Regions from separate parts of the Ammoniphilus soli genome, predicted to be linked through region 1. Evidence: riboswitches for the same ligand, from Rfam matches in the RefSeq annotation. Region 1 holds a riboswitch; each other region holds the start of a gene.
The links. Region 1 has a riboswitch for cyclic di-GMP ahead of ABLT31_RS10005 (hypothetical protein). Riboswitches for the same ligand answer to the same signal wherever they lie in the genome.
Positions count from the first base shown of each region.

Region 2: another riboswitch for cyclic di-GMP. It lies ahead of ABLT31_RS21140 (hypothetical protein); the one in region 1 lies ahead of ABLT31_RS10005 (hypothetical protein).
Region 3: another riboswitch for cyclic di-GMP. It lies ahead of ABLT31_RS21425 (EAL domain-containing protein); the one in region 1 lies ahead of ABLT31_RS10005 (hypothetical protein).
Region 4: another riboswitch for cyclic di-GMP. It lies ahead of ABLT31_RS23060 (Spo0E family sporulation regulatory protein-aspartic acid phosphatase); the one in region 1 lies ahead of ABLT31_RS10005 (hypothetical protein).

Region 1 is NZ_JBEGDL010000003.1:441,866-449,928, reverse strand. Features, by position in the region: gene ABLT31_RS10045 (acetate/propionate family kinase) at 1-1,040, shown strand, start outside; gene ABLT31_RS10040 (hypothetical protein) at 1,338-2,048, shown strand; gene ABLT31_RS10035 (hypothetical protein) at 2,186-3,082, shown strand; gene ABLT31_RS10030 (MotA/TolQ/ExbB proton channel family protein) at 3,340-4,167, shown strand; gene ABLT31_RS10025 (flagellar motor protein MotB) at 4,139-4,900, shown strand; gene ABLT31_RS10020 (LysM peptidoglycan-binding domain-containing protein) at 5,029-5,424, shown strand; gene ABLT31_RS10015 (hypothetical protein) at 5,540-5,752, shown strand; gene ABLT31_RS10010 (hypothetical protein) at 6,368-6,502, shown strand; cyclic di-GMP riboswitch class I at 6,594-6,681, shown strand; gene ABLT31_RS10005 (hypothetical protein) at 6,720-6,920, shown strand; gene ABLT31_RS09995 (DUF3973 domain-containing protein) at 7,682-7,870, opposite strand.
Region 2 is NZ_JBEGDL010000012.1:9,788-17,850, reverse strand. Features, by position in the region: gene ABLT31_RS21160 (hypothetical protein) at 1-322, opposite strand, end outside; gene ABLT31_RS21155 (hypothetical protein) at 389-571, opposite strand; gene ABLT31_RS21150 (hypothetical protein) at 573-1,541, opposite strand; gene ABLT31_RS21145 (helix-turn-helix domain-containing protein) at 1,566-1,907, opposite strand; cyclic di-GMP riboswitch class I at 2,687-2,774, shown strand; cyclic di-GMP riboswitch class I at 2,860-2,950, shown strand; gene ABLT31_RS21140 (hypothetical protein) at 2,963-3,388, shown strand; gene ABLT31_RS21135 (sunset domain-containing protein) at 3,687-3,947, shown strand; gene ABLT31_RS21130 (hypothetical protein) at 4,440-4,610, shown strand; gene ABLT31_RS21125 (vanadium-dependent haloperoxidase) at 4,822-6,381, shown strand; gene ABLT31_RS21120 (sigma-54 interaction domain-containing protein) at 6,756-8,063, opposite strand, start outside.
Region 3 is NZ_JBEGDL010000012.1:64,876-72,938, reverse strand. Features, by position in the region: gene ABLT31_RS21445 (sensor domain-containing protein) at 1-522, shown strand, start outside; gene ABLT31_RS21440 (aspartyl-phosphate phosphatase Spo0E family protein) at 551-727, shown strand; gene ABLT31_RS21435 (flagellar assembly protein A) at 774-2,807, shown strand; gene ABLT31_RS21430 (hypothetical protein) at 2,826-2,999, shown strand; cyclic di-GMP riboswitch class I at 3,069-3,157, shown strand; gene ABLT31_RS21425 (EAL domain-containing protein) at 3,274-5,787, shown strand; gene ABLT31_RS21420 (response regulator) at 5,808-8,063, shown strand, end outside.
Region 4 is NZ_JBEGDL010000013.1:148,603-156,665, forward strand. Features, by position in the region: gene ABLT31_RS23045 (pirin family protein) at 1-664, opposite strand, end outside; gene ABLT31_RS23050 (DoxX family protein) at 727-1,119, opposite strand; gene ABLT31_RS23055 (winged helix-turn-helix transcriptional regulator) at 1,254-1,580, shown strand; gene ABLT31_RS23060 (Spo0E family sporulation regulatory protein-aspartic acid phosphatase) at 1,851-2,030, opposite strand; cyclic di-GMP riboswitch class I at 2,107-2,194, opposite strand; gene ABLT31_RS23065 (PAS domain S-box protein) at 2,406-2,696, opposite strand; gene ABLT31_RS23070 (GerAB/ArcD/ProY family transporter) at 2,804-3,892, opposite strand; gene ABLT31_RS23075 (hypothetical protein) at 3,944-4,174, opposite strand; gene ABLT31_RS23080 (Ger(x)C family spore germination protein) at 4,171-5,412, opposite strand; gene ABLT31_RS23085 (spore germination protein) at 5,418-6,989, opposite strand; gene ABLT31_RS23090 (copper ion binding protein) at 7,909-8,063, shown strand, end outside.

The DNA of each region.
Region 1 (8,063 bases):
GCAAGACCATCCTCGAATCTGGCGTGATCGAGAAAGTGACAGAGGACGCCTATGGTCACCACATTCAAGCCATCTCTGAACAAATGAAGCCTTATCAGATCGATGCGATCGCCCATCGGGTGGTTCATGGCGGTGAAGATTTTGATCAATCCGTTCTTATTACAGAAGAAACCAAAGAAATTATCCGAAAGCTGTCTCCATTAGCCCCTCTGCATAATCCGGTCAATTTGCTGGGAATCGAGTGGGCAGAAAAACTGTTCCCGGGTTTGCCTCAGGTGGCGGTCTTTGATACGGCGTTCCATCAGACCATGCCTCCATCTTCCTATATTTACCCGATTCCTTACGAGTATTATCTGGACCATAAAATCCGCAAATACGGTTTTCATGGATCAAGTCATCGGTATGTGATGGAGCGAGCTGAGGAGATGATGGAAATTCCAAAGGAAAAGCTCCGGTTGATCAGCTGCCATATTGGCAATGGGGTATCGGTTACAGCCCTTCGCTATGGAAAATCGTATGATACCTCTATGGGGATGACGCCTTTGGCCGGGGTGAGTATGGGAACAAGGAGCGGGAATATCGATCCCGGGATTGTCCCCTATTTGGCAGAGATCGAACAAACGGACGTTCACGGGGCAATAGAGGTTTTAAACAAGCGAAGCGGCCTTCTTGGCATTTCTGGTGTGTCGAATGATATCCGTGAAGTGCTTAAGGGGGCAGCCGAAGGGAATGAACGCTGTCGATTAGCCATTGATATTTTTTCAACGAAGCTACATACTTATATCGGCTTGTATTTAGCTCGGCTAAATGGTGTAGATGGGATCATTTTTACAGCTGGCATTGGGGAGAATAGTCCTGAAATTCGCGAAATGGTCTGTACGGGCTTGGAGCATGCAGGCGTTTACCTTGATCACGAAGCGAATTTTAATAAACGCGGGGAGCGCTTTATCAGCACTAAATTCTCACCGGTCAAAGTTCTCGTCATTCCGACTAATGAGGAATTAATTATGGCAAGAGATGCTTATCAGCTCATTATATAGGTTAAGTGTGGGGTTTCCGTTAAGGGAACCTTTTTTATTCTATTTTCCCAGAAATAATATTAAAGAAAATGTCGATTTCCGCCGATTTAATAGATATGATTATGTTATAGACTTTTCAGCTGAGAAAACCCAATAGGCTTGCCCTTGGGATGAATCAGCTTCGCTCCAAGGCAGCCATCAGGCTGCTTGATGGAGCGACCAATCTCTTTCTTTTTGGTAGAAACATACGTTCTTTTATGGTAACTTAGTAATAAATTACCTGTGTGTTTTACCAAAAACGTGGAAAGGAGAATGGTCATGGCAAAGAAGATATCCATCAAAGAAACAAAAACCCGCCAACGGAAACCGAAAAACGAGTATGAAAAGCAGGTAAAAATCATGCGTGATGATTCTCCTGTTCATGTGGTAGAAATCGAGTTGATTGTATCCCCCTCTCAAGATTGGAAAATGCAGCGGATCGGTGAGCATTTGCGTGTCATTCGCAATACGGTTCACGGGAAATTATTGAAAAATTACAAACAAATGACCCGGACGAAGGAATATAAGCGGACCGTAAAACAGTATCGCTTACTCTATGAACGGATCGAAAAAGCCAGGTCAGATCAGGAGATCAAACAGCTGGAGAAAGAGAAAAAGAAGCTACAGCAAAAGTTGGAGGAATTACGAAATCAGTATGAGGTCACATTCGAATACGCACGAAAATACGGAGAATATCTGCGAAAAACTAAATATACCCTGCCTGATGCGGTAACGGTATGGACGGTTTGTGAAATGGCTTGGAACTCGATAGAAGGGTTGCTTTTTCGAAACGCAGAGAAACCTTACTTCTACAAGAGGTCCGATTTTATTACGTTTCAAGGCAAACAAGCGGAAAGGTGCATTATTCTCAAATACGATGAAAAAGAAAATGCCTTCTTTGTGAGTTTTAACGGGATGAAATTCCCCCTTTTGGTGAAAAGGGAGGATCTATTTATTCAGGAAACCCTCTCCCATATTGTTAACTACTAAAGCACGGAGAACAACTTGTTCAACAAAATGTAGAGCGGTATCGGTTAGGTCAACCTCTTCTTTCCACTTATCGGATACGGAATAATCGAATCGTCCGCAAGGTCATTCGCAGGAAAACCCGATATTTTATCCAAGTCGTGTTGGAAGGATTGCCTGTTGCCAAACGAAAAAAAGACGGCTCTTTCCGTCATACCTATGGATCAGGTCGAACGGCCTGTGACATTGGAACCCAGTCGGTTGCCATTGTAACGAAAGAACAGGTCATCTTGAAGAATCTTGCTGAGCGTTCAGAAAACACCTTTTCCTACGAGCACAAGATTTACCTTCTGCAACGGTATTTAGACCGTTCTCTTCGAGCAACCAATCCCAATTCTTACAATCCAGATGGTACGGTGAAAAAAGGAAAGAAGGAATGGAGACTTTCCAAACGGCATCGAAAAGCCAAATCCCAACTTCGAGAATTACACCGGAAGGCAGCCGAAAGCCGCAAGTACGCTCATAACGAAGAGGTTAACCGATTGCGTGCGATGGGTGATGAATTGCTGATCGAATCGATGAATATCCAGGGACTTCAAAAGAAAGCAAAAGAAGTCACCATCGACGAGAAGACCGGCAAATATAACCGGCGAAAGCGCTTTGGAAAAAGCATCGGCAAACGAAGTCCGGGCTACTTCATCCAACAAGCCAAATACCGTTTTGAGATAACAGGCGGAACCGTAAAAGAGGTAAACACCTGGTCATTTAAAGCCAGTCAGTATGATCATGTATTAGATGGAGTAATCAAGAAACCCTTATCTCAACGATGGCATATCCTTCCCCATAGGGTAAAAATACAACGGGATTTATATTCTGCATTTCTTCTGTATTGTGCAGAAGATGATCTGCAAAAACCAAACAAACAACGATGTGATGAATTCTTTGAACGTTTTATCGTTCAACATGATCAATGTATAGAAGAAATAACCCTTCATCGTAAGGTCATCATGAATAGTGGAATCAAGTTTCCTTCACTTAAGGGAAAAAAAGCAGTTTAGTTCGATATCCAGGGGAGTTCGACTTCGCTTCCTTCTTCTTTTTGGAGAGAAGACGAACGCTAATGTGGTCAGTGGATCGCTTGTTCGTCGGGTATCACCCCTATTGTGAGTTCCTATCTCTAAAGTGTTTAAGTGTTCCACAGAACGCCTATCCATGTACGAATAGTGAGAAGCAATATGTGACCCATAGAACCCACAGGGCTTGCCCCGTGGAGAAGTCAGGATGATAGGGTAACTCACCACAGGGAGAGAGAAAGATGCAAAAGAAAGATATAGGGACCATTGCTGGCTTAGCCGCAGGAACAGTCATACTAGTAGCATCCATTTTAGTCGCAGGCGGTTTGGCGGGAGCGACAGGATTTGTTGATATTCCTTCCGTACTTATTGTTTTCGGGGGAACAGCTTGTTCCATGTTGATATCCTTTCGGATCGAAGGGATAAAAAAGATGTTTCCTATTACGAAGAAGGTTTTTTCTTCAAGGGAGTATGACTTGCGTAGGCTTGTAGACGATTTTGTCCGCTTGTCGGGTACGGCTAGAAGAGAAGGATTGCTGGCTTTAGAGGATCAACTGGAAGAGATGCAGGATGATTTTATTAAGAAAGGGATTACGCTTGCCGTCGATGGTACAGAGCAAGAAGCTTTGCGAGACATTTTGGATGCAGAGATTATGGCTTTAGAAGATCGCCACGCAAGAGGAAGAGCCATCTTTGATAAGGCCGGGGAACTGGCGCCGGCATGGGGGATGATCGGGACGCTGATTGGACTGGTGCTCATGCTGCGAAATTTGAGTGATCCGTCCAGCCTTGGACCCAGTATGGCTGTCGCCATGATTACTACGTTCTATGGTTCGGTTTTAGCGAACTTCATTTTTATCCCCATAGCCAATAAGCTAGCCCAAAATACGGAAGAAGAGGTTTTTGTCAAGCAAATCATGATTGAAGGAATTATCGGGATTACTTCAGGAATTAACCCAAAGGTATTGGAAGAAAAACTGACCTCTTATCTTCCTCCGCAAGCGAGAATGAAGGCTGAAGGGGAAAAAGGAGAGATGAGAAATGAGGCGAAACAAGAAAGAACCGCCTAAGGGCGCTCCCATGTGGATGACAACTTTTTCTGACTTGATGACCCTAATTCTCGTATTTTTCGTGCTGCTCTTTGCCTTTTCTGAATTGGACGCCAAAAAGTTTCGGGCTTTCCTGGAATCCTTTACGAATAATGCTCCGTTCGAATATAATCAGTCGATTATCGAATTCGACACTCAGGGGAAGATGGTTCGAGGGGAAGAAGTGAAAGATGATCCAAACGATCAAACCGGGCTGCCCAAATCGGTAACAGACCAGGAGATTCAAAGAAGAAACCAGGAGCAGCTGGATGAAATCACCCAGAAAGTGCAAGAGTTTCTTCGTGAACATCAACTGGAGATGAAAGTGCAGGCGACAAGAACTCCGCTAGGAGTTGAATTGGTATTGCAGGACGGGCTTCTGTTCCGATCAGGGGAAGCAGAAATTCTCCCTAACGGGATCCCTTTCCTTGGCAAACTGGCCGAACTCTTTCAAACGCTTCCCAATGAGATTATTGTAGAGGGGCATACGGACAATCAACCGATTTCCAACTTGGTCTTCCCCTCCAATTGGGAGCTGTCTGCTGCCCGCTCAAGCCGGGTTGTTCGCTTCTTCATTGAGAGGCATGGGCTAAAGCCAGATCGCTTCGTTTCCATGGGGTATGCGGATACAAGACCGATTACATCCAATGGCACTCCAGAAGGAAGACAAAAAAATCGGCGGGTGGTCATAGCTATCGCTAGTTTGGAACAATAAAAAAGAGAGTGTCCTAAAGCTTGCTTTTATGGACACTCTCTTTTTTATTCTCTGGTTATTGCTATTTAATCATACTCTCTACCTCTTGTTCATATAGTAGTGATAGGAAAGCAAGAGGGGGTTCTATTATGAATATTCATTTCTATCATGAATGGGACAAGCAGGAAAACGGTCGTTCGGAGGAATCATCTAAACTAGCTAGGTTATGGGATACGAACAAAGGAATGATTCTTCTGCTCTCGCTTAGTATTCTTTGTGTGTTTTGGTTTACCTTTTTCTTGTATGGAGATGATAATGGACAAGCTATGCTTGTGAATCAAGAGCATGACGGTACAGCTGAATCAATACCCGTTGCCAAGCCTGAGGGGCTTTTATACACGGTAAAACCGGGAGATACTTTATGGGCTATTGCAGGGCAATTTTATCCGGAACGCACTCGTGAAGAAGCTGTACAATTAATTAGGGAGAGCAATGGATTTTCCGGTCCGACGATCCATGCCGGACAAACTATTTTGCTTCCTTAGCCAAATGGTGAACAATTGAAAAAAATTATAGAATTGCTACAGTTTTGGGAGCACAACCTATCATTCTAGTAGTATAATAAACTTGGAGAGAAATCTAGGATGAGGGGGACCTGAGATGCAGGCTAAAGAGATGATGCAAGATGGCCTATCTGCACAAGGTATAAAATTGGAAGTGGTAGGGGATGCAATTTATCGGTTTTCTCAGTACCAATGTGAATGGATGGTCCCTCAGCACATTATAGATAGGATGCTGAATCAAGATATTGATCAAACCGTCGAGTTTATTACATGCAAGTTGTTTTATGTCGTGCGGAGAATTGAAGAATAAAAATCTGTTTGCAAAATGCCCACATTTTTGCCCAAGTAATTTTTTTGACCACAACTTAGGTGGTCAATAACCATAGCCGCAAGGTTAAACGCTAACTGTAGAATTCATTTAGTCCATGTTGGGGGCATTGGTATTGGACTGATGTCCTCTTTTTTATTCTAAGATAGGAAGAGGGGAGCAGAGGTCAACTAAGTTCCTTTTAGAAACTCTGACATCATGTCTGTTACCTTTGACTCTAAAACGTCCCAACTTGGATTCTGCACATGGTGATTACCATGATATGCATATTTTAAATCTAAACGCTTATCCAATGGCTTCTCTGAGTATATTTAATAAATAAAATAACACATTTTTTGAGCCTCTGTAACAGTTCAGAGGCTTTTTTCTATAAGGTGCAATATTAAAAACCTAACCAAAACTAACTTTTGACAATTCTAAAGAATCTATTATCAAATCATTTATAGGTATTTTATTTCCGTTGTAGGTAATAAGAAGGATTTTGTATAATAATGTGTATAATAGGAACAAACGCACGAATGATGTATTATTTTATTTCTTACAAGAAGGAGAATAACTGTGCGAAAAAAATTTGAGACTATGGAAAAATTGGCTATCATGAATGGTAAGTTAATCGATATTGGACACAACATAAGTAAAGGGAATATTTCGGACGAAGAAGTGGTTAAACAGTTGAAAGATGTTGAAAAATCATTGCATGAACTGATCGATCAGTACAACAGTGTTCAATAAAAATTTGATTGATCTTATTTCGACGAAAAAAATTTTTTTGTCCGTGCCAAATGTACTAACTACAATACCAGTTTTATGGTAAAATTGAAATTAATTTTAAAGGCAAAACCATCGAAAGATGGCGACGCAAAGCTAAAGGGGCTACATTGGTTAATCCGATTTGCCAGCCAGTTGCCAAAGCCAAAAGTCCCCTTCAATTATTATATGGAGGGTAAAAATGAACCGATATAGCAAACAACAGATTCTGCATATTATTGATTTAATGCGAATGGACTCCAACAATTTTAATGATGTGGTTAGTATGGAGTTTCGAGATCAGTTAATCAAGGATTATGGACTGACTCATAAAGAAATTGATATTATTGAGTTAACTTTAAGTAAGGCGTATAGAAATATCTATGAGTTGCTTTGCGAATAACAAGATCATTTCGAGGACATACTCGGGATGATCTTTTTGTTTTCTAACAAACACCAAAAATCCACCTAGCTGTGTAGGAGGATTCGACGGAGGCTACATGCTCTTTAAGTTCTTTTAACAATCTTCTTATGGTAGCGGTGGTTCTTTCAAGATCATTAGCGATTTGTTCAAGCGGAATATTTTCGAAATTTCTATATTTTAGATATAACCGAAGTATGATCCAGGTGAGTGGGAAGTAAGCAGGATAAGAATAAGGCACATAGCTTGTCTATTGAATTAAGGATGTGGAGTGGACAAGAGGAGAAGTAGTTCCATATTTTGAATGGTTACATATATGGAAAACAAGTTTATAAAAATTCTAAACACCCTATCTCTAGTATAAATTGCAACTCCCCTGTTGCATGTTAATGGATGTTGGTCTTTTGGCTAACATCTTTTTTAATCGCATACAGTATACTGTGTATTATATATAAATAAAATGTTCGTAATTTTTTTATAAAAAATCTAGACAAAACAACAAAATAGGAGTATAAACAATGTTAAAGGTAAAATTTACATAAGGTGAAGAATATGGATGAGTTTACACTTTATCTCAATTCGATAAACGATATTGAGGAACTTAATGATATTAAAGAAGAAATAAAAAACCAAGTTATTAATTCTGAAATAACTTGGCAAGAAAGAATTGAATTGTACCGAAGAGTACGATCTATAAACTTGCGTATCAAACAATTGGAGGATACCGTTCAACCTTGACTTTTCTAATTTTCTTCTTTAAGCAATTTTAAGGTACATATGCCTAAAGGTACTTTTTCTTCATTTAATAATGTGTAGCCAGTTGAGAAAATTTTAACTTCTGTTTTGTTATCTAGATGTAATTTGCCACATTTGATGCAAAAGTACATTTTCCCTTCAATCTCCATTTCCCCAGTATCTCCATTCGCCCTCAAATTCACAACATTCTCTATTTTACATGATAAGAATTCTTTCTTAAACAATTACTTCTTGTCAAATTCAATCAAATTCTGACAAATTGCTACTTGTTAATGGAATTGGGACACAGTCTAATGGCTTTGTGTTCTTTTTTTACTGTCTTAAAAATGAAATGCAAGCTTTTACGCGATTATTATAGTCAATTGCAAT
Region 2 (8,063 bases), on a different contig from region 1:
TCTCGACCACCATGAAAAGGTCGGTATGGAAGGATAGATCGGTGAGAATTTCTTCAGTTTGCGCATTTACAAGGATTGCAATTGGACCCGTATGGGCGAGGTGAAAGGGAGCGGAAATGAGTTCGCCTAACTCGTTATGATATGTAAAGGTGCCAGCGTGAAAATAGCACATGGTCTCTCCCATCTGTTCGATATGTGGCCAAGTTGAACGAGGGGAATGAGGTTTCAAGAGTTCAAGAGCTAATAGATTCATGAGAAAATATCTCCAAGGGTCATTTTTCGATAGTCCTTCGGTATGCTCGTTCATTTCTATTTGGTTCATTTGTCTTTACCTCCTAGAGAGATGGTTTGGATTCGTTGTACTGTCTGAATTTATAACTGCGTTACATCATTTGGACAGCACGAGGAAAACTTGTTGCTTGGCGCGAGCCAAGTTTTCTAGGAAGCATTCATGATGATAGGATTGGAGGCCTGATTCTGGTGTAGAATACAGTCCCCCATTGAGGAATGAAGCGACCGTAAGAGAACAGGAGACGCACATCTGTCTACCATATTGTTTCAGTCTAATCATGCTAAAGTTCCCCCAATGCTTTTTTCAGATCATAGAGTTGGGCTTCTTGCTCAGGTGTTAGCTTACCGGGATCTTTCGGAGGGCAATGGATCTGTCTCCAGACATAGATAGGGACATCGGGAGGACAAGGCGGAATACCGTCTGGGTCTTCATAGGGATGTGGTGCTGGAGGAGGAGAAAGAGGAGTGTTCCACTCGTTCTGGAGAGCTTTATGAAGATAAGCGGCAAATCGTTCTTTGTCTCGGGAATATCTTATGCATGTCCGGATCTTATTCAAGTATCCTTGGTCCGTGTAGCGGGGGTGATCTTTCCACTTCATGTATATCGTTTCTATGCTTTCCTTACGGAGGAGAAGTTCGGGATTCGATTGAATGGCTTGATAGAGGATCGGTGGAAGGGAGAAGATCGGTAGATCGGTTGGTTGCTTAGGCAAGGTCGTGATGGGTGAGCGTGAATCAGGCTGAACATCGTTATCCGGTGGTTGTGGCTTGTCTAAAATGGGGGCGTTAATCTGTTTGCCATTAGGAGGATCGACTTCCCGTTCAGGAGCGACCGTATCCTCTTCAATAGGGAGAGACTGTGGTGAGCTAGAGGTACAAGGAACAAAGTCATGGTCGTAGTCTCGGAGTGCGGTCAGTGGCAGGAGTGCTTTTTCCGGACAGTTTTCGGGGTAGAGGTAAACGGTAACGAGACATTGGTTCGTTCCGGGTGTTTTTCTTAAATCGATCAATCCATAGTTCCATAATGGCCGGAGAATCTGATTGTAAAATGTAGAGTTACCGACTTTAAGTCGCTTCGTTAGTTGAGTCAGGGAAAAGGGTAGAACGGTGGGGGCTGTCGAGTGGAGCTGATCTTTCCAGCTGTGGAAGTTTAGCCAAGCTAAGAAGGCTTTTTCGCCTAACTTGGGGAGCCAATCGGACAGGGTAAACGGATAAAGGGGAAGATAGGGGAAAGTAGAAAGCGTGGACATAAGGTAACCTCCTGAAAGTGGGTGTTAGGGGAGTGGATCTTCTTGGACAAGCTTCTTGAGCGTTTGGATGATCTGGCGACGCTGTTCCTCATCTTTGGCTTGGGCTGCATAAAAGTACAATTGCTCGAGAAAGTCTTCGTGATTGAGAGGCAAAGGTATCCAAAAGTCGGGAAGAAGAAGCTGAGGCGCTGTATGTAGGGGGTGAGAGAACTTAATTAGGGTCTTCAGAGATAAAGTTCCTTGCTGTTCAATTTTTTGGACATATTGAAGACTGTTGTTCAAGCTTTTTGCGAGTTCTAGCTGCGTATACCCTCGTCTTTTTCTTAATCTGCCAATATTCTCGCCAATCATTCGACGCTCGTCCATATGAATCACTCTCCCCATTTCACTTTAGAAAAAAGATGCAGAATTGAAAACCAACCAAATGGTAGTATTCTGTGTGAAGGGATTCACAATGATAGAGTGAGGTTCCTACAGGAGCCGTCCCCGATTGGGAGAAGAGATGATCTGATCATCAAGATCTTTTAATCTATCTATTATTTAAGTCTTTTAAATATATATTTATATAAATAGACTCTCCTGAAGGAGAGATTAGCTGTTTATAGATTCCCATAGGAGGAGAATAGAGATAAGAGAAAGGGTCCCCAGTGAGGAAAGTTGGGGTCATTCCTTATTGGGGAGAATCGGGAGGTAACCAGTCCTTCTCCTGAGACAGGAGAGAAAGTGCCTTATTGTGTTAGGGCGTTTCGTTAAGAGAAGTAGTAGATGGGCAAAATCCGCTCTCCTAGGTGGGGAGTGATATCCATTGAGTGCCTGTCACCACCCGGATTTTGTCGAGAAACGGAACGATCCCAGAACGGGAGAACGTGCTAAGTAAGGGGACCGTTCACAAAGAATAGTCCTTCTAGTTGGGAGATGTATTCCGTTTTAAGAGTAGCCTTTAATATAAGAGAAACTCTCCTAAACGAGGAGGAACTTCGGGGGAAAGAAACAAGGGTAACTATGAAAAGACTCTACGCACTATTACTATTAAAATTAAGTCTTAATGACTACCCATAAGAATAAAAGATAGGACGAATGGGATATGTTCTTATAGGCTTAGGTATTGGTAATATCTTCTATAGAATTCGACAAAAATATAAATCGTACGACAAAGGCAAAATCATTGAAAGATGATGACGCAAAGCTAGAGGGGCTAACCCAGCCACACTGATATGCCAGCCAGCTGCCGATAAAACGGCCTGTTCGATTTATTTTTCAAAATAATATAAGGAGGGCCGTTAGTGATTTGATCGAACTCATTGATTTTTCTTACTCAAATCGATAAAGGCAAACCTATGGAAACTTAGGGACGCAAAACTAAAAGGGGCTAAATCCAGAATATCAGGATAAGCCAGCCAGTTACCGAAAGGAGAACCTATATGAGGTTTACTAAATTAATTATGATTTCAGCGCTAGCAGCAGCGATCTCGTTTAGTGGATTATCTGGAGAAGTGTATGCTAAAAATGAGACTACCAATAAACAGCAACAAAAAGTTGTGACTGAAAATGATATAAGAACAAAATACTTTCCCTTGTTTAAACAGCTAGAAAGTGAAGCGAAATCAAGTCTAAACAAATTAGTTTCAGATGCATTATCAGGAAAAGGTAGTTTTTCAGAGATAATAGCTAAAGGAAGACAGCTTCGGGAAGATATAACTTTAAAGTTTAACCAGTTGTTGGAAGAGATGGAGAATGAACTCGTAGCTGCTGGTTTAAACACGGATTTAGTGTCCGAAGCTGAAGAAGAGTTTAGTAATCAAAGCCTTATTCAGAAAGAGAAAATTAGAAAGAAATTTGATCAGTGAGATAGAAAATTAATTCTCGATTATTAGCCGTCCGAAAGGACGGCTTTCTTTGTTGATTCTGACTCTGTACTATGTTTTCTTGAAGTTGAAAGAATAAGCAGCAATTGGAAAGCAAACATAGAAGATGAAGGGATACATTGAAAATAATTAGAATAGGATTATTAATTACGTTCACATAAAAAGGTTACTTTGAATTGATAATATATGTATTAGGTAATGGTAATATAGTATAATTTTACTAGAAATTTATACTCACTCAAGGGAAAAGGTTTAAATATAGTAGAAAGGAACTAGCTATATGAAAAGAAAAATCATTATTTCTGTACTTTCTTCAATATTTGTATTATCAGCCATAGGAGTAGCAAGCGCCAATCATGGCGTAATTAACGATCATTCATACAGTTATTGTAACGGAGGAGTTAAAGGTAATATAAGCAATAAAGGAGAAAGGATATACCACGTTCCTGGTGGTCAGTTTTACAATAAAACAAAAGCGGAGTATTGCTTTAAAACGACTGAACAAGCACGTAAAGCTGGATTTAGGGCTTCAAAGAAGTAGGATAAGATTTAGATTGTGAATGTCCGCCTCTGGGGATACCCCCCCTCAGGTTAAGTAACTTGAAAGAAGTTGAGACTTTAGGTTAGGTCTGACTATCTATAAGTGATCAAGCCTAATTTAGATTCAAGTGATATTCGTATGGAGGTGTTACATGGAGGGAGATGCTAGGGTTACAAAGGGTAGTTCCTTTGTTAGCCTATCGTAATATATAACCAACTTTTATCGGAACTTTGCCCGCTTCGGGGGTGATACCCCTCGGGTAGGGGTCTGACCCCAGTCGAAAAATGTCGTTGATTACAAGGTTATTTAAGTAACGAATGGTGATATAAAACAAGGTCTAACTGTATAAAGCGTTCAGGCCTCATTTAGTATATTAGCTTTTTGAAAACCAATGGTAGGAAATTAATTGATAGGAGTAGAGAAAAATGTATAAGAAAATGAGAAGAAGGAAAGCAGCAGCTCTTTATTGGATGGGCAGCATCTTTCTTTTGTTTGGCTATCTTTCGGTCTGCTGGATCTTTTCTAGTACTTGAGGAAGAACCAAAGAACGCGGATGCCATTATTGTCTTAAGCGGAGGATCGGATAAGGCCATGATGTTTCATCGCCAACTATATTTTTCCTATTTTGAACAAACAATAGATGTTACGTTTGTATCCCCATAAAGCTGCGTGTGCAGCTTTTTTTGAATAAGGTTATTAACTTAGTAGAATAACCCATACACAATAAAATAGAAACGAATATACTGAACAGAATTTTAGATTATTAATTTTAATAAACCAACAGGCTCTATGGTCACATAACCAAAAGGAGATCACATAATGCCATTTACCCATGATGGTTTTGTACTGATATTTCATACGAAAAGGTGATAAAATGGGGACAAGAAAGAAAACTGCTAGTAATAAGAAAAATAAGTGTGTAATCGGGCCATTAAATGAACAAAAGCGTAATAGGAAGGCATTTCTAGTTCGTTTAAAAGCAGCACGCTCCCAAATGAAACGTCCGCTCCTTAATCAACCATGCAATAGCGATGAGCGATTGTTTTTAAAGAAAATCGGGAATTTTTCAAAGGGGTTGCCGCATAATAGACTTGGCGAGGTTGACCTCTGTGCCTACAACGCCTATATTAAGGCGTTAAAGACGGGTGACCCGAAAGACTTTGAATCCATCCCTCTAGGTGGTGTTGCCAAGCTAGCCAATCCACAAGCCGCATATGTATTTGATCTTATTGGTCCAGATTGTCACCATTTGGGTCTCGATGTTCCGCCGGCCTTCAGCAGTGCTTGGGAGGCAAGTGAAATGGCTGAAATATATTGGCAGGCCCTGACCCGCGATGTACCTTTCACAGATTACGACACTAATCCGCTCACCCAGGCGGCCGCTGTTGACCTCTCTAGATTTTCCGATTTCCGTGGACCGAAAGTGAATGGAGCAGTCACTACGGGGACCTTGTTCCGTAGTGCTACTCCTGGTGATATCGTTGGGCCTTATCTCTCACAATTTCTCTGGAAGGACATACCGTATGGAGCCACAACGATCATTCAGAAATATCATACTACAGTGTCCGGTTCGAACCACATGACCTTGTATGAAGAATGGTTGAATATCCAGAACGGCTCATCTGCAAGATCCCCATTATATGACCCCACTCCTCGATATATCCGAAACGGCCGTGATTTGGGCGAATATGTTCATCAGGACTTCACCTACCAGTGTCCTCTTTCCGTTTGTTTGATTCTGCTCCATTTTCCCAAAGAAGCACTATCTTTAGGCAACCCATATAGGAATTCAGCCACGCAGATCGGTTTTGTTACCTTCGGTGCCGCCCATATTCTTGATTTGGTTGCTAAGGCGGGTCGAGCAGCACTAGGAGCGGCCTGGTTCCAAAAATACCTTGTTCATCGCAGACTTCGGCCTGAGGAGTTCGGAGGACGTGTTCACAACCATTTGATATTGGCTGCCAATTACCCGATCCATTCAGAACTTCTTCATTCTCAGGCGATTTCCCAAGTGTTTAGCAAGTATGGCAGCTACCTTTTGCCTATGGCGTATCCGGAAGGCTGTCCTACCCATCCGGCCTATCCCGCAGGTCACGCTTGCATTGTTGGGGCAGGGGTTACTATACTTAAGGCATTTTTTAACGAATCATTTGTTATCCCCAATCCGGTGGTACCCAGTTTTGATGGCCTCACGTTGCTTCCTTACTCAGGCCCGCCTTTAACGATAGGCGGGGAATTAAACAAACTTGCCGCCAATATCTCTATTGGTCGCGATGCAGCGGGTGTTCATTGGCGCTCTGATGGGATCGAAGGTCTTAAGCTAGGGGAAGCTGTTGCAATTGGGATCCTTCGGGACTACCGGAAAACCTACAATGAGGAGTTTAACGGTTTCTCTTTAACTAAGTTTGATGGGTCTTCGATAACAATTAAATAGTTACACGGAATAATTAAAACGAAATAAAACGTGTATTTTTAACATTGGGGATTTGCTGTAAGCGTCAAATACTACCCAGCGCGCCTAGCAAAGCTAGCATAACTAGCTGATGAAAGTTCAGCCGGGGTAGGGACCAAGCCGCCCCGTAGCTAGTAGGCAGACGTCGGCGAAATCCGGCGGCTGAAGCCCTGTGCCCGCCTCGGGGGATAACCCCTCAGGTAGGGGTCTGACCATGGTTGAATTTTGTCGAAGCCCTCTCAAGAGCCTTGTTCTTGAGAGGGCTTCTTTTTCATTTAGATAATCCCCTAACAAAACCTGCATTTTGTTACTCTATTTTAATTTCCTCATTTTTGCCAGGATAACTCATGGGGTATTTATATTTTAATATTAAGTTTTTTTGCCTTTTTAACGACAGTGGATTGGTCAATTTTTAATACTTCTGCTACTTTCCTTGTGCTTTTATATTGGTGAAAAGCAGATAGAAGCAAGCTCCTTTCTAATTGCTCAACCGCTTCTTTTAAAGGGATAATCTCTAGTTTTTTGTCTTCAGCTGTTGGTTCGATCACTTCATGGATTTTTGAACTTTCAATGGTTTCGCCAAAGGTATTTATAACTAATCTCTCAATCATATTCTGTAATTCTCTGATATTTCCGGGATAATCGTATTTATGTAACAGTTTTAAAGCTTCATCTGATAACGTTTTTTTCGTTCCGTATTTATTATTGGTTTTCTTAAGCAATTTACTTATGAGGGGGAATAGATCTTCTTTGCGATCCCTAAGTGCAGGAATGGTTATGGGGACAACATTTAATCTATAAAATAAATCTTCTCTAAACTTACCAACTTTTGCAAGTTCCTTTAGATTCTTGTTTGTTGCTGCGATTACTCTTGCTTTCACTTCAAAGGTTGTAGATCCACCAATTCTCCGAACTTTTTTCTCGTCCAAGACGTGAAGAAGTTTGACTTGTAGACTTAAAGGCATATCTCCAATTTCATCAAGAAAAATGGTGCCGTTTCCGGCTATCTCAAAAAGACCTTTTTTGCCATCTTTTGAAGCGCCGGTAAACGATCCTCTCTCATACCCAAAGAGTTCAGATTCGAGAAGGTTTTCGGGTATGGCTCCACAATTAATCACGATAAAGGGCTCGTCTTTCCGTCCACTATTAACATGTACCATGTTGGCCATAAACCCTTTTCCGACACCGGTTTCGCCCAATAATAAAACGGTTGCATCAAGATTGGCAACGTGGTTAATTTGCTCCATTATCTTTCTCATAACCGCACTGTTATAGAGTCCCTCATGGTCTTTTTCTCTACCGATTCGTTTATTTAATTCATGTTTGAACCATTCGAGTTCAGTTTCCAATAGTTGGAGTTCCGTTTCCAACTTTTTTGTTTCTGTAATATCTCTTGAAATATTGATGATCTTGTCTATTTTCCCGCCCTTATCTAATATCGGCGTGCCTGTAACTAATATGATTCTACCTGCCAATGTTTTTTGTATGATACTTACTCTTTTTTTGGTTTTAATGACCTCACAAGTAACGGATACATCGAAAATCCCTTTTTCCTCTAATATAAAAGCACTGTGTCCAATGATTTCAGACCGTTTTACACCAAATAGTTCTTCACAAGATTTACTGATTCTTGTAAAGACTCCATCCCCGTTGGCAATGGTAAT
Region 3 (8,063 bases), on a different contig from region 1:
GATGCAGGCTATTCCCCTCTTCGCATAGCTGTAAATATATCCGTAAAGCAATTACAAAACTCAGGTTTCGTAGACATGATCTGCGACATACTGGTTGAAACAGGCCTGGATGCCCAGTGGCTGGAGCTGGAAGTCACGGAAAGCTGCATGATTGAGAATGTTCAGGAAACCATGTGCAAAATAGAGCAGTTAAAATCGATGGGCCTTAAAATATCGATTGACGACTTTGGTACAGGCTATTCCTCATTAAGCTATCTTAAGTGTTTTCCCATTGACTTTTTAAAAATCGACCGATCCTTCATCACACACATCACATCGGATACGGCGGATCAAGCCATCACGGCCACCATCATTGATTTGGCGAGAAATCTTCAAGTTAACGTGGTGGCTGAGGGAGTGGAGACAGAAGATCAACTGAAGATCCTAGGCGAACTAGGATGTGATGAGATCCAAGGATATCTCTATAGTCCTCCTGTCCCAGCGGAGGAATTTAAACGTCATTGGCTAAAGCAGGTTCCTTAAACTTTTCCATGAATAGGAGAGACAGACGATGAAGGATCCATTGCTCCAGTTGTTCAAAGAAATCGAGAAGGAAAAAAGTGAACTGCTGGAAATCTTTAAGGAGGTCCAATCCCTGCATGACGAGAGGGTCATCAAGCTCAGCCAGGATTTGGACAGGCTCATTGTTCAATATCAGAAGATCCAATTAACGCAGAGGCGCGATTAGATGAATATGTAATTCACCTATATTCAATCGTGAGAGGGAGGGTAGAATGAGCCATTCAGTCATTGTCTCTAAAGGGAAGGATGTCCACGAAGCCATCACGATCGGTTTGGAGGTTCTTGAAGCCCGCAGGCAGGAAGTGGAGATTGAGATTATAGAAAATGCGACGAAAGGGTTTCTGGGGATATTCGGCTCTAAACCAGCCATTGTACGGCTAGTAAAAAAATCGCTTGAAGATAAAACCGCAATGGATCAACTCCGAAGTCAGGATCAGGAGGTGAGTCCGTCTAAACCTCAGGACACCTTGCCGGAGATGACCGAAATCGGGAAGGCCTGGATCACGGATGGGAGAATTTTTTGCAAGGAAACGCCTACCCACTATCCTACGATCACGCCAAAGAAAGGGATTACCCTATATAAAAATGGGGAGATCGTGAAACAACCAACGGTGATCTCGGAAAAAGACCAGTTTAAGGTTGATCTAAACGATGAACTAAAGGAAACAACCTGGTCCATCGAATTGGACGATAGGAAGATGATCGCCACCCTTCATATCCAGCCGGGGTACAAGCGGACCCGTACCCTAGTGGATCAAGAGCCTAGTCCGCATATCAAGCTGGAATTCGCCGAAGAGGAGGAGATCATCAATCACCTCCAAATCGCTTCGGTCGTCCAGAGAATGCAGGAGTTGGGGATCCAAACTGGGATACGAGAGATAGAAGTCTTTAAAGCTTGTGAAGCCCGGGTGTCTGGTGTATTCGAGATTGCCAGAGGGATTGAGCCTGAGCAGGGTCAAGACGGTTGGCTGGAATTGAAGGTAAACACCGAACTATTGAAAAACGAACCAAAGGAATTGGAAAATGGGAGGGTGGATTTTCGGGAGATCCAAACGATTCCCAGTGTGGATGCAGGCCAGGTGATTGTGATCGTTCACCCCCCTGCCGCAGGAAAGCCAGGGATGACGGTTACGGGGGAGATGATTCCGCCACCCCTGCCGAAGGAACTGAATGTTCAGGCAAGAAAAGGAGCGGACTTGATCGAAGACGGGACGAAAATTGTGGCCGTGGATTCGGGAAGGCCGCACATTGAGTACCAGGGGAATGTAGCCAGGGTTTCCGTCGTGCCCCGATTATATCACGCTGCCCATGTCGATTTGGCTTCGGGAAATCTGCATTTTTCGGGAGATATCGAGGTTCAAGGAAATGCGGAAGAGGGAATGACCGTCGAAGCCCTGGGGGATGTCCTCATACATGGTTTGAGCAATCGAGCGATCATTACAGCCGGAAATCGCATCGTGATCCGGGGAAGTGTGATTAATAGCTCTCTTGCCGCGGGAAAAAGCAACCTTCTGCTGGAGGATATGGGCCAATTGCTCGGAAAGATAGCGGACCAATTAGAGGGGCTTGCTTTGGCCATTCAGGAGCTTTATTTAAGTGCCGCTTTTAAAACGTCGGACTTTGCCCGGATGGGACTAAGCTCGTTGATTCGTATTTTACTAGAGCGAAAATTCAGTGAGGTTCCGAAGCTGGTTAAAGAATTGTCTGACTTGACGGCGAAAGCAGATAAAGAACAAAGGCTGGACCAGGGATTTAAGGAAGTCGTGATCAAGCTATCCAATGGATTCCTGAAGTTTCTGCCCACACAATTTCGTGTCCAAAAAGATCTTTCCGCTTTAATCCAACAGGTAAAAGCACTCGATGAATGGAGCCGCACCCCTTCAGAATCCGATGCCAGCATCATTATTCCTTATGCGCTAAACAGTGAAATCTATTGCAGCGGCGATGTATACGTTATCGATCAAGGGTGCATCCATTCGAAAATCCATTCGGGAGGCAGACTGCAAGTAAGCGGCATGGTACGCGGGGGACAGGTTTATGCTGCGTTGGGGGCCGATATTGGGGAAGCGGGAACCCCCGGCGGAAGACCAACAAGGATTCATGTGCCTTTTGGACAGACGATACGCATAAAGTACGTGATGGAAGGAACCTATCTCCAAATCGGAAATCAAACGCATCAATTTCTGACAGCAGACAACGATGTCTTTGCACGGATCGATCGAGAAGGGAATTGGCTTTTTCATTAGGATGGGGGAGAAAATGGTATGTTTGAGTGGCAAATAATGCTCAAGGAAGACAAGGCCATTGTTTTATTTAAAGGGGACATTGATATTGAAATGACAGGAGTGCTGGAGGAAGAAATGATGCCGGCTTTTTATCGTTTTGATCGTGCCTGTCACCGCCCGAATATTGTCGAAAAAACACAGGGTATTATTTAGCAGCTTTAAAACTGTTTCCCTTCATTGAACCGAGGGTCCATCCACTATATACTTAAATAAAAAATAGGTTGTTGATAAAGGCAAACGTACCAAAAGGTGGGGACGCAAAGCTATGGGTCTAAGGTCATTTCATGAACTACGACTGCCAGGCCGCCGAATAGTGAAGACGGAGGGCTATTCATATTTGAATAGCCCTTTAGTAGGATAGCGTCCGTTTTTTGCCCGCCTATTTTAGATATAGTAGATGAGATTCAAAGGAGTGGAGAAGGTTAACATGGACAGCGGGGAAAAAATCAATATTTTATTAGTGGACGATCGACCGGAAAATCTTTTAGCTCTGGAAGCAATTATTGAGAGAGAAGATTACAACTTAATCAAGGCTTTATCAGGCGAAGAAGCACTCAAATCTCTGCTGAAATATGATTTCGCTGCCATCTTACTAGACGTACAAATGCCTGGAATAGATGGCTTTGGAACCGCCAAGATCATTAAGGCTCGCGAAAAAACAAGAAATACTCCGATTCTTTTTATCACCGCGAATAACATGGATTCGGAGCATATATTTACCGGTTATTCGATTGGGGCTATAGACTATATCCTGAAGCCTTTTGATCCCATTATTTTAAAGGCGAAAGTCGAAGGGTTTGTAGAAATTTATAAAATGAATCAAAAGCTGTCCAAGCAAGCCGATATTCTGGCTGAAAAGACAACAGAACTGAAGAAAGCCTATTCGGAGTTGGCTGCCGTTACGGACAAGCTACGCGTATCTGAGGCTTTAGCCAATGTCATTAGCGAAACATCCATTGACTCGATGATGATACTGGATGAAGAGGGTTTGATTCTTAAAGTAAACCCTGCTGTGGAAAAAATGTTTGGTTATGAGGAGTCAGCGATTCTTGGCCAATACATAACTTCATTATTGCGGAGTGAAGCATCACAGAAATATATCCGAGATGCATTTCAAGCGATAAATAATTTAGAAAATATATTGGGTTATGATAATTCCAGAGAAATTGAAGCTACTCGAGCAGATGGCACTTCATTTCTGGCTGAAATCCAATTCGGAAAACGATACGTCCAGGGGAAATGCATCGTGGCTTGTACCGTACGGGACGTGACGAAAAAGAAGCAATATGAGGAAATGATTACCCATATGGCCTATCATGACGGCTTGACCGATCTGCCGAATCGAAGGCTTTTTAACGATGAGCTGAGTCAAAGGCTGCACCAAGCCAAGCAAAAGAACCAGCCCTTAGCGATGATGTATTTGGATATGGACCGTTTCAAATATATCAATGACTCCCTTGGACATATCACTGGGGATAAAATGCTTCAGGAAATTGCTGTCAGGCTGGCATCCTGTATGCGTGAAGGGGATTTGGTTGCAAGGGTAGGCGGAGATGAGTTCAATGTAATTTTGCCGGATACCGATCGGGAGAACGCGCTCGAAATCGCAGAGCATGTATTGGACGCTTTTAAAAGGCCATTTTACATCGATGCTTATGAATTATATGTAACAACAAGTATTGGAATCAGTGTGTTCCCATACGATGGCGAGGATGCCCCTGTGCTAACGAAGAACGCGGATGCGGCCTTATATCGTGCAAAAGAACAAGGGAAAAATCAATATAACGTGTACCATTCCGGGATGAATATCCAATCTTATAGAACTTTTATTATGCAGAATGAATTGCGGAAAGCGATCGAACGGGAGGAGTTTGTGCTCGTTTATCAACCGCGGGTCGAGATGGATTCAGGCCAGATCCGAAGTGCTGAGGCGCTATTGCGCTGGAACCATCCGAGCTGGGGAATGGTATTGCCGTCAGAATTCATTCCTTTAGCTGAGGAAACCGGACAGATTGTGGAAATTGGCGAGTGGGTGCTCAAGGAGGTTTGCCAACAAATCAGGGAGTGGCAAAAAGCCGGGCTGTCTCCCGTTCGCATAGCCGTGAATGTTTCGGCGCAGCAGTTTTTACAGAAAGGCTTGAGTGACAGCATTCATGGGATTCTCCTTGAAACTGGATTGAGCCCCGAGTTGCTGGAGGTAGAAATTACGGAATCCGTCATTATGGGAAATGAAGAGACCATTACTCGAACCCTCAATCAATTAAAAGCGATGGGGATCTGCATAAGCATAGATGATTTTGGGACGGGCTACTCTTCCCTGAATTATCTAAGACGTTTTCCTGTCCATGCGTTAAAGATCGATCAGTCCTTCGTTCGGGACATCTCCAATATACAGGGAGATAGCACCGCGCTGGTATCTACTATGATTTCACTAGCACACAGCTTAAAGATGTCCGTGATCGCGGAAGGAGTGGAAACAGAGGAACAGCTGAATATGTTGAGAAAGTATAATTGCCAGGAATTTCAAGGTTACCTTTTTAGCCCTCCCGTTTCGTCCAAGGAGTTCGAAGACTTCTTATCAAAAAGTCAGGAAGTTTCTTTTGAAAATATAGCTGAAAAACGAGAAGGGACAATGGATGGGGGTTACGCCCATGTTCCTAAAGATCAAGCCAATATGGATAAAGAAATCCTGGATCTTGCCTTGAAGCACACCAAAGAATTATATTCGATTTCTTCGAGGGAAATGGATGTATTTGAGTTAATCGTAAAAGGGTTAAGCAATAAAGAGATTTCGGATCAATTGTTTATCAGTGAACATACGGTGAAGAATCATATTACGCGTATCTTTCAAAAACTGACAGTGAATGATCGCCTGCAGGCGATGGCCAAGGTCTATCAAACCTGTATTGAAGAAGGAAAAGCTTCCTTCAGTAAAAAATAGCAGAGCAAGGAGCTCCCGTTATGAAAATTAAAACCAAATTATTGTTAGGGCTGAGTGCCTTGCCTATTCTTATTTTCCTTTTCATAGGAATGGGCTGGTTCCAGCTTTCCAGTCTCCATAAAATGAGTGACTCATTGATTGCCGACAACGAAGCTTCCTTTTTAGCGAATCAAATTCACATCAAGGTGAAAAATCAGGCCATTCATTTAAGAAATATCGTCGTTCTCAATAATCCACCCTCCATCCAAAGGGAATTATCTGCTTTGCAAAAGGAAAGTGATGCTGCTGAACAAGACATTGCTTTACTTGAATCGCAAGTAAAATCAACCGAACAAAAAAAGAGAGTAGAAGATCTAAAGCAAACCAACGAACAATTCAATGCCTATAAAGAGAATGTGATTAGCCTCGTTTCTGAGGGGAAAAGGGAAGAAGCCCTCCAGTTGATTAATAGCAATGCCTCTGCCATTCATGATGAGTTTTTACAAGTGATTTCCAACATGACGGATGCTTTTGAAACGAATATGAGAGCTTCCCTGAGCAATATATCCACTGACTTCCAACGGCAAATTCTCATCAGCAGCTTTATTTCTTTGATCGGAATCATCATTGCCTTAGGCTTTGTGTTTCGCAGCGTCTGGACGATCGCCACTCGGCTGAATCGCGTTTCGGGTGTGATGACGAATGTCGCCCATGGAAAGGCGGACCTTAAAACAAGAGTGGAGGTCCAATCCCATGATGAGATCGATGACGTTGCCCACTCGTTTAATCTGATGGCGGAGTCATTAGAGGAGCAGGCAAGAAAGGAACAGAATCAGAATTGGATCCATTCCAATATGGCCGATATGACAACGAGCCTAAGCGGTACGCATGATTTGGAAACTTTGTCCCGGACCTTCCTGTCCAAAGCAGCCCCCTTGCTGGAGTCATGTCAGGCCGTATTTTATGTGAAAGACGAGGTGTGCGGGGAAAAGCCCGTCTTTAAGCTGCTTGCCTCCTATGCCTTCAAGGAAAGGAAGCACGCTTCGAATACGTTTGGCTTGGGGGAAGGCCTTGTCGGCCAAGCTGCGCTTGAAAAAACCCCCATTATCCTTACGGAGGTTCCAGCGGATTTTATTCGCATCAAATCGGGGCTTGGGGAAGGTCAGCCTCTGAATATTTATGTATTGCCCATCCTTTATAAGGACGATGTCAAGGGAGTGCTAGAGATCGCTTCATTTAAACCGTTCACTTTGACTCAGCAAACCTTTTTGGAGAAATTGGTCAGTAACCTAGGGATTATAGTGGACAGTGTCATGGGAAGAATTCAATTAGCTAAATTATTGGAAGAATCCCAGGCCTTAACCGAGGAAGTCCAGGCTCAGTCGGAAGAACTGCAATCGCAGCAAGAGGAGCTTCGCGCCACGAATGAAGAGTTGGAGGCGCAGACCCAAGCGCTTCGCCAGTCCGAAGAGAAGCTTCAGGCCCAGCAAGAAGAGCTGGAGCAAACCAATGCGGAGTTGGAGGAAAAAGCCAAAAGCTTGGAGGAGCGGAATAAGAAAATTGAATTGACCAATAGGGAAATGGAAAAAGCTCGCGCTGAGCTGGAAGAAAAAGCAAGACAGCTGGCTTTGAGCTCCAAATACAAATCGGAGTTCTTAGCCAATATGTCCCACGAGCTTCGAACCCCATTAAATAGCTTGCTTATTCTATCGAAATTGCTATCGGATAACCACGGCGGAAATCTTACGGAAAAACAAATGGAATACTCAAGAACAATCTATTCTTCCGGCAGTGAATTGTTGACGTTAATCAACGACATTTTGGATTTGGCTAAAATTGAGTCCGGAAAAATGGACGTTCATCCGAAAAACGTTCGAGTGAAAGATCTGACAGAGTTTGTGGAAATGAGATTTAGGCCGATCGCCAACGAGAAGAATTTAGATTTCCGTATTGTATTAAAGGACGGTCTTCCGGAATTTTTCTGCAGTGATGAACAAAAGCTGCAGCAGGTCTTGAACAATCTCTTATCGAATGCCTTTAAGTTTACCGATCAAGGCGGAGTCAGCTTAACCATCGACAGGATATCGAAGCCTGATCAGCCATCAACCTTTTCTTTCTCCATTGCAGATACGGGAATTGGCATTCCTGTGGAGAAGCAGGAGCTAATTTTCCACGCCTTTCAACAAGCGGATGGGACAACGAGCCGCAAGTATGGGGGAACGGGCTTAGGCTTATCCATCAGTCGGGAAATGGCGGCTCTCCTGGGGGGAAATATTGCGGTAGAAAGTGAAGAGGGC
Region 4 (8,063 bases), on a different contig from region 1:
CCTCTATTTTCAATTCAGTAAGGTCAGTAATCCTTGCTGAATCGCGTGTTTTCAGCTTGGTTTGCTCGTTTAATGCGAGATCGCCTTCGATTACAAAGAGAAAGATTTTACGATTTGACTCTTGGGTGAAGGTGAGAGTTTTTCCTGCGTCTAACTCTGACAGATACAAGGTCAAATCTTGATGGATGAACGCGACCTGTTCAGATTGAACACGGTTCGAAACGATTGGGAGCAAATTATTTTTCAATACATTTTGGTCATACGCTTTTTGCTCATAAGATGGCGATAATCCACTTTTCTCTGGCATAAACCAAAGTTGCAGAAAGTTGACCTCTTCGGTGTTGGAGGGATTATATTCCGAGTGGACGACACCCGTTCCTGCGGTCATCCTTTGGATTTCTCCGGGTCTAAGGATCTCGGAACCGCCCGTACTATCTTCATGCTTCAATTGACCTTTTAGAACAATGGAGACAATCTCCATATCCCGATGCGGATGTGCTCCAAATCCATTGCCTGCGGCTACATAATCATCATTTAGTACGCGGAGAGAACCAAAATTCATGTTATTCGGGTCATAGTATTCGGCAAATGAGAAACTATGAGAAGTTTTTAACCACCCGTGATTTGCTGTAAAACGCGATTCTGCTGGATATACCTTAATCATGATAACCTCCTGTGTTTTCGTTTATATTTCCCATTTTAATGATCTAAACATCTCAAATTACCTTATAGCACCGCATCAAGAGAATAAGAACCTGCACCAATAAGAGCCACACCGATTACCACCGCAATCAAAACCATTTGGTACTCGAATCCTCCCTTATCACTCCAATATCCGTTTTGTCCATGAACTTTCAAAATAGCCACCACCATGGTAGCAGCGATGAGTAGTGCGCCGATAGGCGTCAAAAACCCCGCAGCAAAAAGCAAGCCTCCTACTAATTCACTTAATCCTGCAAGGATTGCCATTTGGACACCGGGTTTCATCCCAATGGATTCCATCCAACCGCCGGTTCCTTTCGGTCCATACCCTCCAAACCAACCAATCAGTTTTTGAGCGCCATGTCCCATAAATGTTAGACCAATGACTAAACGAATGATTAAAAGACCAAGATTCATTAAGACTGCCCCCTCTTTTTACCTTTTATTATTTACTGACTTTTTATTATAACTAACTTTATGTAAGTATCATACTGTGTTATACTTACTTACGTCAAGTACCTTATAAAAAATTATAATTGGAGGTGGTTTCCATGAAAGACTTTACGCTCTGTCCTACATTTGAGTCCGCTTTTGAACTACTGGGCAAACGATGGACAGGTTTAATTATTCGTGTCTTAATGAACGGTCCAGCCAGATTTAAAGATATATCCAGAATCATCCCAACCCTCAGTGATAGAGTGTTGTCAGAACGATTTAAGGAGTTGGAGGCAGCGGATATTGTAAGAAGGAACGTGTATCCTGAAATCCCAATCCGCATTGAATACGAACTGACGGAAAAGGGTCGATCATTAAAACCCATGATGGAAGAGTGTGAAAAGTGGGCAGAGAAATGGATAAAAGAAAACCCAGCCAAATAAGGCTGGGTTTTAACTTATTAATCTCTATACGAAAACACAAAAATGATATTCTGGGTTTAGAATAACTGCTTTAAAACAAAAAAATGGCGTTAGGGATAAAACTTACTGAAGATAACTGCCCAATAGCTGAACAAAAAGAGGAGCCGCTATCATCATGGCTCCTCAACTATTGACTCCGTTAGCAAATAATAAGCTACCGGGAAGAATTGTTCAATAAGTGACGATTTAAAAGGAAAAAGCCTACAGCCTTGTATTATGTAGGCTCTCATTTTATGCACATGTATGGATGGCTAGCTCCTCCTGCATCACTTGTACAATCAGCTTGTCTAATAACTGACTTAGATGGACGACTTCCGGGTGCAAAAAGTTCAATTGATGCTCCATGGCCTTATTCTCCATCTCCGCCCTTAATTGTTCGATCTCTTTTCTTATTTCATCAATAGAAACCATGCTAATCCCCTCCAGTAAATAAAAAAGATCACTCTAATGAAACTGAGCGGTTCTCTTTATAAGGAATATGCACAATTTCGGTAACCCGGCTGCCATAGCTTTTATCACCTTAGACCCGTAGGCTTTGCGTCCTCCCCTTTCGGGTGAGTATGCCATTATCGATTTGTAAGTATTAAATTTCTATCCAAATTATATCATGGGCAAAAAAGGAAAAATGTGACGGTTTTTGGAGCGGTTTCATTGATACTGCATTGTCTTGCAAGTGTACTAACATGATACCAGCAGCTAATTCTCCTACAACGGATAACTGTTCTGATCTAATGAATTCTTCGGGTTGCTTTTGTTCTGTAATATCTGTGACAAAGAAAGAGAGGTCTACCTATTCCCCTTTGATATAATTAGTGAAAGGGTAGTCCTTACCTCTACTCGTTTCCCACTTTTATGCCTTATAAATAATTCAAAATCGATTAATTCACTTTCTAATAAACCGCTGAGTTTCTTATCCGTTTTTACGACTAGCTCTTCTAGTTCATAACCAAGATGAAGACTGGAAGCAGGTGATACATAGGTTAAAATCCCCAGTGACGTGAAACGGATAATCATATCTTGGGAATGTTCAGGTATCAGATTGTGCAACTCTTCAATTTTCTTTAGCTCATCTTCCATGGGCTCTAGCTACTCCCAATATTTCATGAATGGCCCATGAAACCTGGAGAAATCAATGATGCGCGGATAGGAACTTGCTACGGTACTAACTCATTTGGGCTTTAAATCTACTTCGAAACCATCTTTTTCCTTATGGTATGGATGAGTAATAGTAATAGCGGGATGATCATTTCATAGGCCAAATTATTGAATACTACATATGTCAGTAAATAGTTGACTTCTTGAAGATTTGGCAGCGACCAAAGGCTAAAAACCAACAAAAGAAGGCCCAGCGGAAAGACGATAACTCGATAATCGGAAATATCCAACCATTGAGAAGTGCCTAGAACAAGCGCATAATAATAGGCTGAGATTTTAAGGAAAGCGCTCGCAACCCAAATCGCCATCACGAGGGATTCAAGATGTTCCAGGAAGTCGGCAATACTAACATACCGTACCGCGCTCATCACCGGGTAAGCTAACATGGATGTAAGGCCTCCAAATAGGAAAAGGGTTCCTATATTGATGATAAACAAAGTCATCATCACACAGATGACGGATATCATCCCCGACTTCATTCCTTTTTCCCGGTCCGTCAAGAAGGGAAGAAAAAAGGAAAGCAGCACAAAATGGGTGAACCAGGCCATCGGAGTAATCGCCCCCAGGAGGGAAGGCATCATTCCCTTCCCCATAATGGGAAGCATGTTCTTCACTTCCATATCCGGTATAAGCAGGGTAAAGATCAATGCCCACAATAAAACCACCACCGGTACGATCATCTGGGCTACTCTTGACAACGATTCTAATCCACCGCGCACAACAAGGGCACAGGTTAGTACCATACTGCCCATGATCAATGTCAACGGCGTTTTCGTAAGAAAGCTGCCGACGATGAATTCTCCATATTGTCTAATGATAAGACCGTTTGTTAACAGAAGAAATAGCAAAAACAGAAACCCGAGTACTTTTCCTGGAATCTGACCGAGTATGCGTCCGCTGTATTGAATGATGGTCTCCTGCGGATAGGCCTTGTTTAACTGATTTACTGTGTACACAACAAGAAACCCGGTAACGGAAGCCAAAATGGGAGAGATCCACATATCCTGCTTGGCGTACTTCGTGGTAATCGCCGGAACCAAAAGATCGGCAGTTGCTACAACTACCGGATACATGATGATTCCCATTTGCAAAGCGGAAATTTTTCCTTTTTCCAGCATGCTTTCACCTCTTTTCCCTCTTTTGAGGATACCGTTAAAATTCCTCGCTTTTTATTGCTCTAAAATTTTCCCAAAGGGTTTGTAGATCGTCATGATCAACTGCTTGGGCCCCGGCATGTCCGGAAAGAATACGAGCAGGAGGGAGAGAAGCCATCCTGCCGCTGTTAGTGCCAAAAAAGCAGCTTTTTCTTTTTGGTTTTTCTGGGGATCCAGTCTAGCGATTTGAAATAGCGCCATAAGGGCAACAATGATGGTGATCCCCAATGCGGCTACAATTTTCATTTTTTCTTCACCTCTTTTTCAGGCAATCCTTGCGGAGCAGTCGACGAACCGGGTCTGCGCACATACACTTTGGCTTCTACCTTGACTTCCACCTTGGGGAAGACATCATCCCATTCGTCTTTCATTTTCTCCCACTCTTTCGGATACTTATGATAAAAAGCCTCTGCGAATCCGAAGATGTCCGCTCTCATTTCTTTTTGAACTTTCTGGAGTGTTGATTGGATGCGATTTTCAATCTCCTTTTCCAATTCCTTTCCTACCATATTTGTAATTTCGGGATCCATTAGGCTCAAATTTGTGCCGTTGAGAACCAAATCATCTTCCGCTACCGTTTTAACGGTCATCTTCCATTTCCCATCTTCGATTTCGGGAAGCAGCTTTGTATGGGCACGAATCAGAGCTGCCGAGACATGCCCTCCCTTCGCCGCTTCCGGCCTCACCGTAATAGTGGCCTGTTCGATTTCGTCTCTCAGCCAAAGAACTCCTCTTGTCAGCCTCGCATCAATATGACCGATCATTTTATCCTTTTTGAAAATAGCCGTGCGGTTAACAAAGCCTATCGATTGCAGCTTGCTTTGCCCCTTCTGAGGCGGCAAGATGTCGACCATCGGGACGGCCGCTGTAGCTGCTTCACTGATTAGCATCTGCAGGAAATCTTTTAAGGTTGTTTCTATCAATATTTCGGATTCCGACAATTCTCTCAGCACTTCCGCGGAGCTTCGTTCCAGAGGGGGGAGCAAAGCCATGACATCCTTTGCTTTGCCCTTGCTGACATATACATGGGCCCTCAGGCGGGGCTCAGGATGACGGGCCAAGTAGTCCATCGGTTCGCGAATGCCTTCTTTCGCCAGCTTCTCACTGATCACGATGACCTTGGTGTGACCCCAGAAAACCTCCCGTGGAATTTTCTCCTGAAGGTTTGCGAGAGCATTCGCAATCGTCGTTCCCGTCCCGGACCTGTAGAGGGTTTCTCCTCCTCCACCACCTCCTCCACCTCCTCCTCCGCCTCCTGCCTGGCCTCCGCTTACCATTTTCGGAACAAACATTTGAATAGTCAATTCGATTCCCTTCTCCTTCTGTTGATCCAAGCCAATTCCCGTCACAATGGCCAAATCATTGACTTCAGTTCGATCCCAGCAGCCTGTAAGCAAACATAGGTTCAGGCAAAGAAAAAGAATCAGGCTGATTTTTTTCATTGGAAAGACAATGGGACGGTAGTTAGAAAGATTCAGTCGCATTCATTTCACTTCTTTCTTGCACTTGTCTTGTCATCCCCATGGATGGGATTCGGTTTATTGCCAGGAGCCTGCCGGTAAAGGTTATCTTTTCCGGTTAAGTGCGGGCGTGTGTTCAGCATCCACCAGGGTGCCCGCATCAGGACGTCCTTCATGTCCCGCCCCTTCATCGGAGCCATCGGAGTCAAATAAGGCACACCGAAGGAACGCAAGGTGCTTAAGTGGATCAGGATGAGGAGTATCCCAATCATAATTCCGAGCAATCCGAGCGTTCCTGCAAGAATGATCATCGGGAAGCGCAGCATCCTTAAGGCAATCCCGGCTGTGTAGCGGGGAATGGTAAAGGAGGCAATGCCCGTAATCGCTACCACCATAACCATAGGAGCGGAAACCAACCCGGCCTGAACCGCCGCTTGACCGATGACCAAGGCTCCTACAATGCTGACGGCAGCGCCAACCTGTTTAGGCAGCCTGATCCCTGCTTCCCGCAGCGCTTCAAATGTAATCTCCATGATCAACGCTTCTACCAGAGCCGGAAACGGCACGACTTCCCGTGAAGATGCCATGCTAATCAGAAGGGTAGTCGGGACCATCTCATGATGGTAGGTAAGAACCGCTACATAGAAGGAAGGCAGCAGCAGGGAAATCACCACGAATAAATACCGCAGCCAGCGGATGGCTGTTCCGATCCAAAATCGTTCATAATAATCTTCGCTAGACTGCAATAAAGAATAGAGAGTCGTTGGAGCCACTAAAGCAAAAGGGGTTCCATCGACCAAAATGACGACCTTCCCTTCCAGCAAGCTGGAAACGGCAACATCAGGACGTTCCGTACTTAAGATTTGGGGAAACGGCGAAAAAGGATTGTCTTCGATCATTTCCTCAATATACCCGCTCTCCAGGATCCCATCGATATCGATTCGCTGCAGCCGATTCATCACTTCTTCGATTAACGTTTTATCAGCAATATCTTGGATGAAAGCGATGGCCACCTCGGTCTGGGTATAGCTGCCCACTTTCATCGTTTTCATTTTCAATTTAGGGCTTCTAAGCTTTCTTCGCAGCAGGGATATATTAACTCCTAATGTTTCCGTAAATCCATCGCGTGGTCCCCGGACAGTGCTTTCAGCCGTAGGTTCCTCAACCGATCGCTTCTCCCATTTGGCCAAGCCTAAAGCGAAACCCTCATTTTGCTGTTCCAACAATAATAGTGGATTACCGATAGAAAGCTTTTCTACGCAATCGGCAAAAGTCTTCACCTTTTGCACTTTCGTAACGGATAATTTCTTTTCCAGCAATTCATTCAGGGTATTCAGTTTCTCCGTTGATTCCTGCATTAGCGGAGCGAGTACGTTCGCATCCATCTCTTCAATATTGGATAGTCCTTCTATATAAATAAGGAAAGCTTTAACTTTTCCTCCGATTAAAAAAGGACGAAAGGCGACATCGGAACATTCCTCATATATGGCACTAAGGACCCGGATATTTTGGGTTAAGTTTGCAGAGAGCGGGTCTTGTTGTTTCGTCATTTGCTGTTGCATGTGGGCTTGTTCTTTCTTCCGAAGCTGATGAAGAATCATGCGAATCAACATGACCGGCTGCTTCCCTCCCTTTTCATCAAGGTATCTTAAATTTAATTTTACTAGATGGTTTTGTTAATGAATATTTTACCAATAAGCAACTGAAATATTCGTACATAATTTCCACAATTAATGGAACTGTGGGGCGGCCGTTCGGCATCTAGCCGTTTTTTTAATTGATGTAAAACAAAAAACAGCCGACATGGGCTGATTTTTGCTTTTAATCTATCGATTTTGAGATTCTTATACACTAAGAAAAAAATAAAGAAGACTGCCATAGCAGTCTTCCTGAACAATCGACTCCCGATAGTTAAATAGTTTTTAGGATATGTAAATGGGATTTGATAAAGTATTGAAACATTGTTATCTCCATTCAAAGTCCCAATAAGGTTTACCCTATTGGGATGCGAACACCGCATAAAGGTGGATCAATTATGACCGCCGATACAACTTAATTACGCATTGTGTTGTATTGGTCACTTTATACATAAACGTTCCATAAGCCATCGTTTTTTCGTGATGGCAATACATTCAGCTTATATTCAACAGTTGCCATACCAAAGTTACTGGATAGGGGTCCTCTCATCATTGGTTACACATGAGCATTTTATTTCTTTTGGGAGGTTCCACAAGCACACTGGCTACAATGTCGGGTATATTATGGGTTCGGCGGTTGATGATTGTGATTACACTCCTCACCACTGCATTTTCGATACGAACATTCGTTACACAGCGGAACCAGCCAAAGTACATCAAGTTATTACCCTATGGTGTCAGTGGTGTTATCCATCGGATTTGTGATATACACTCTGATTAACTTTGGATGGTAAATAACTTAGAGTAATCAAGATCAATGTGATTAACGGTTCAACCACGTATCATATTGACTAATCTAAACATTCATTTAGGAGGTATGACCATGAAAGCTGTAACTTTAAACGTAGAAGGTATGTCGTGTGGCCATTGTGTCGCAGCTATTGAAGGATCTTTAAAAAAAGAACTGGATATTGTCGCTAAAGTCGATTTAGGAGCTAAAACGGTTTCTTTAGAATTCGATGAAAACAAGGTCTCCTT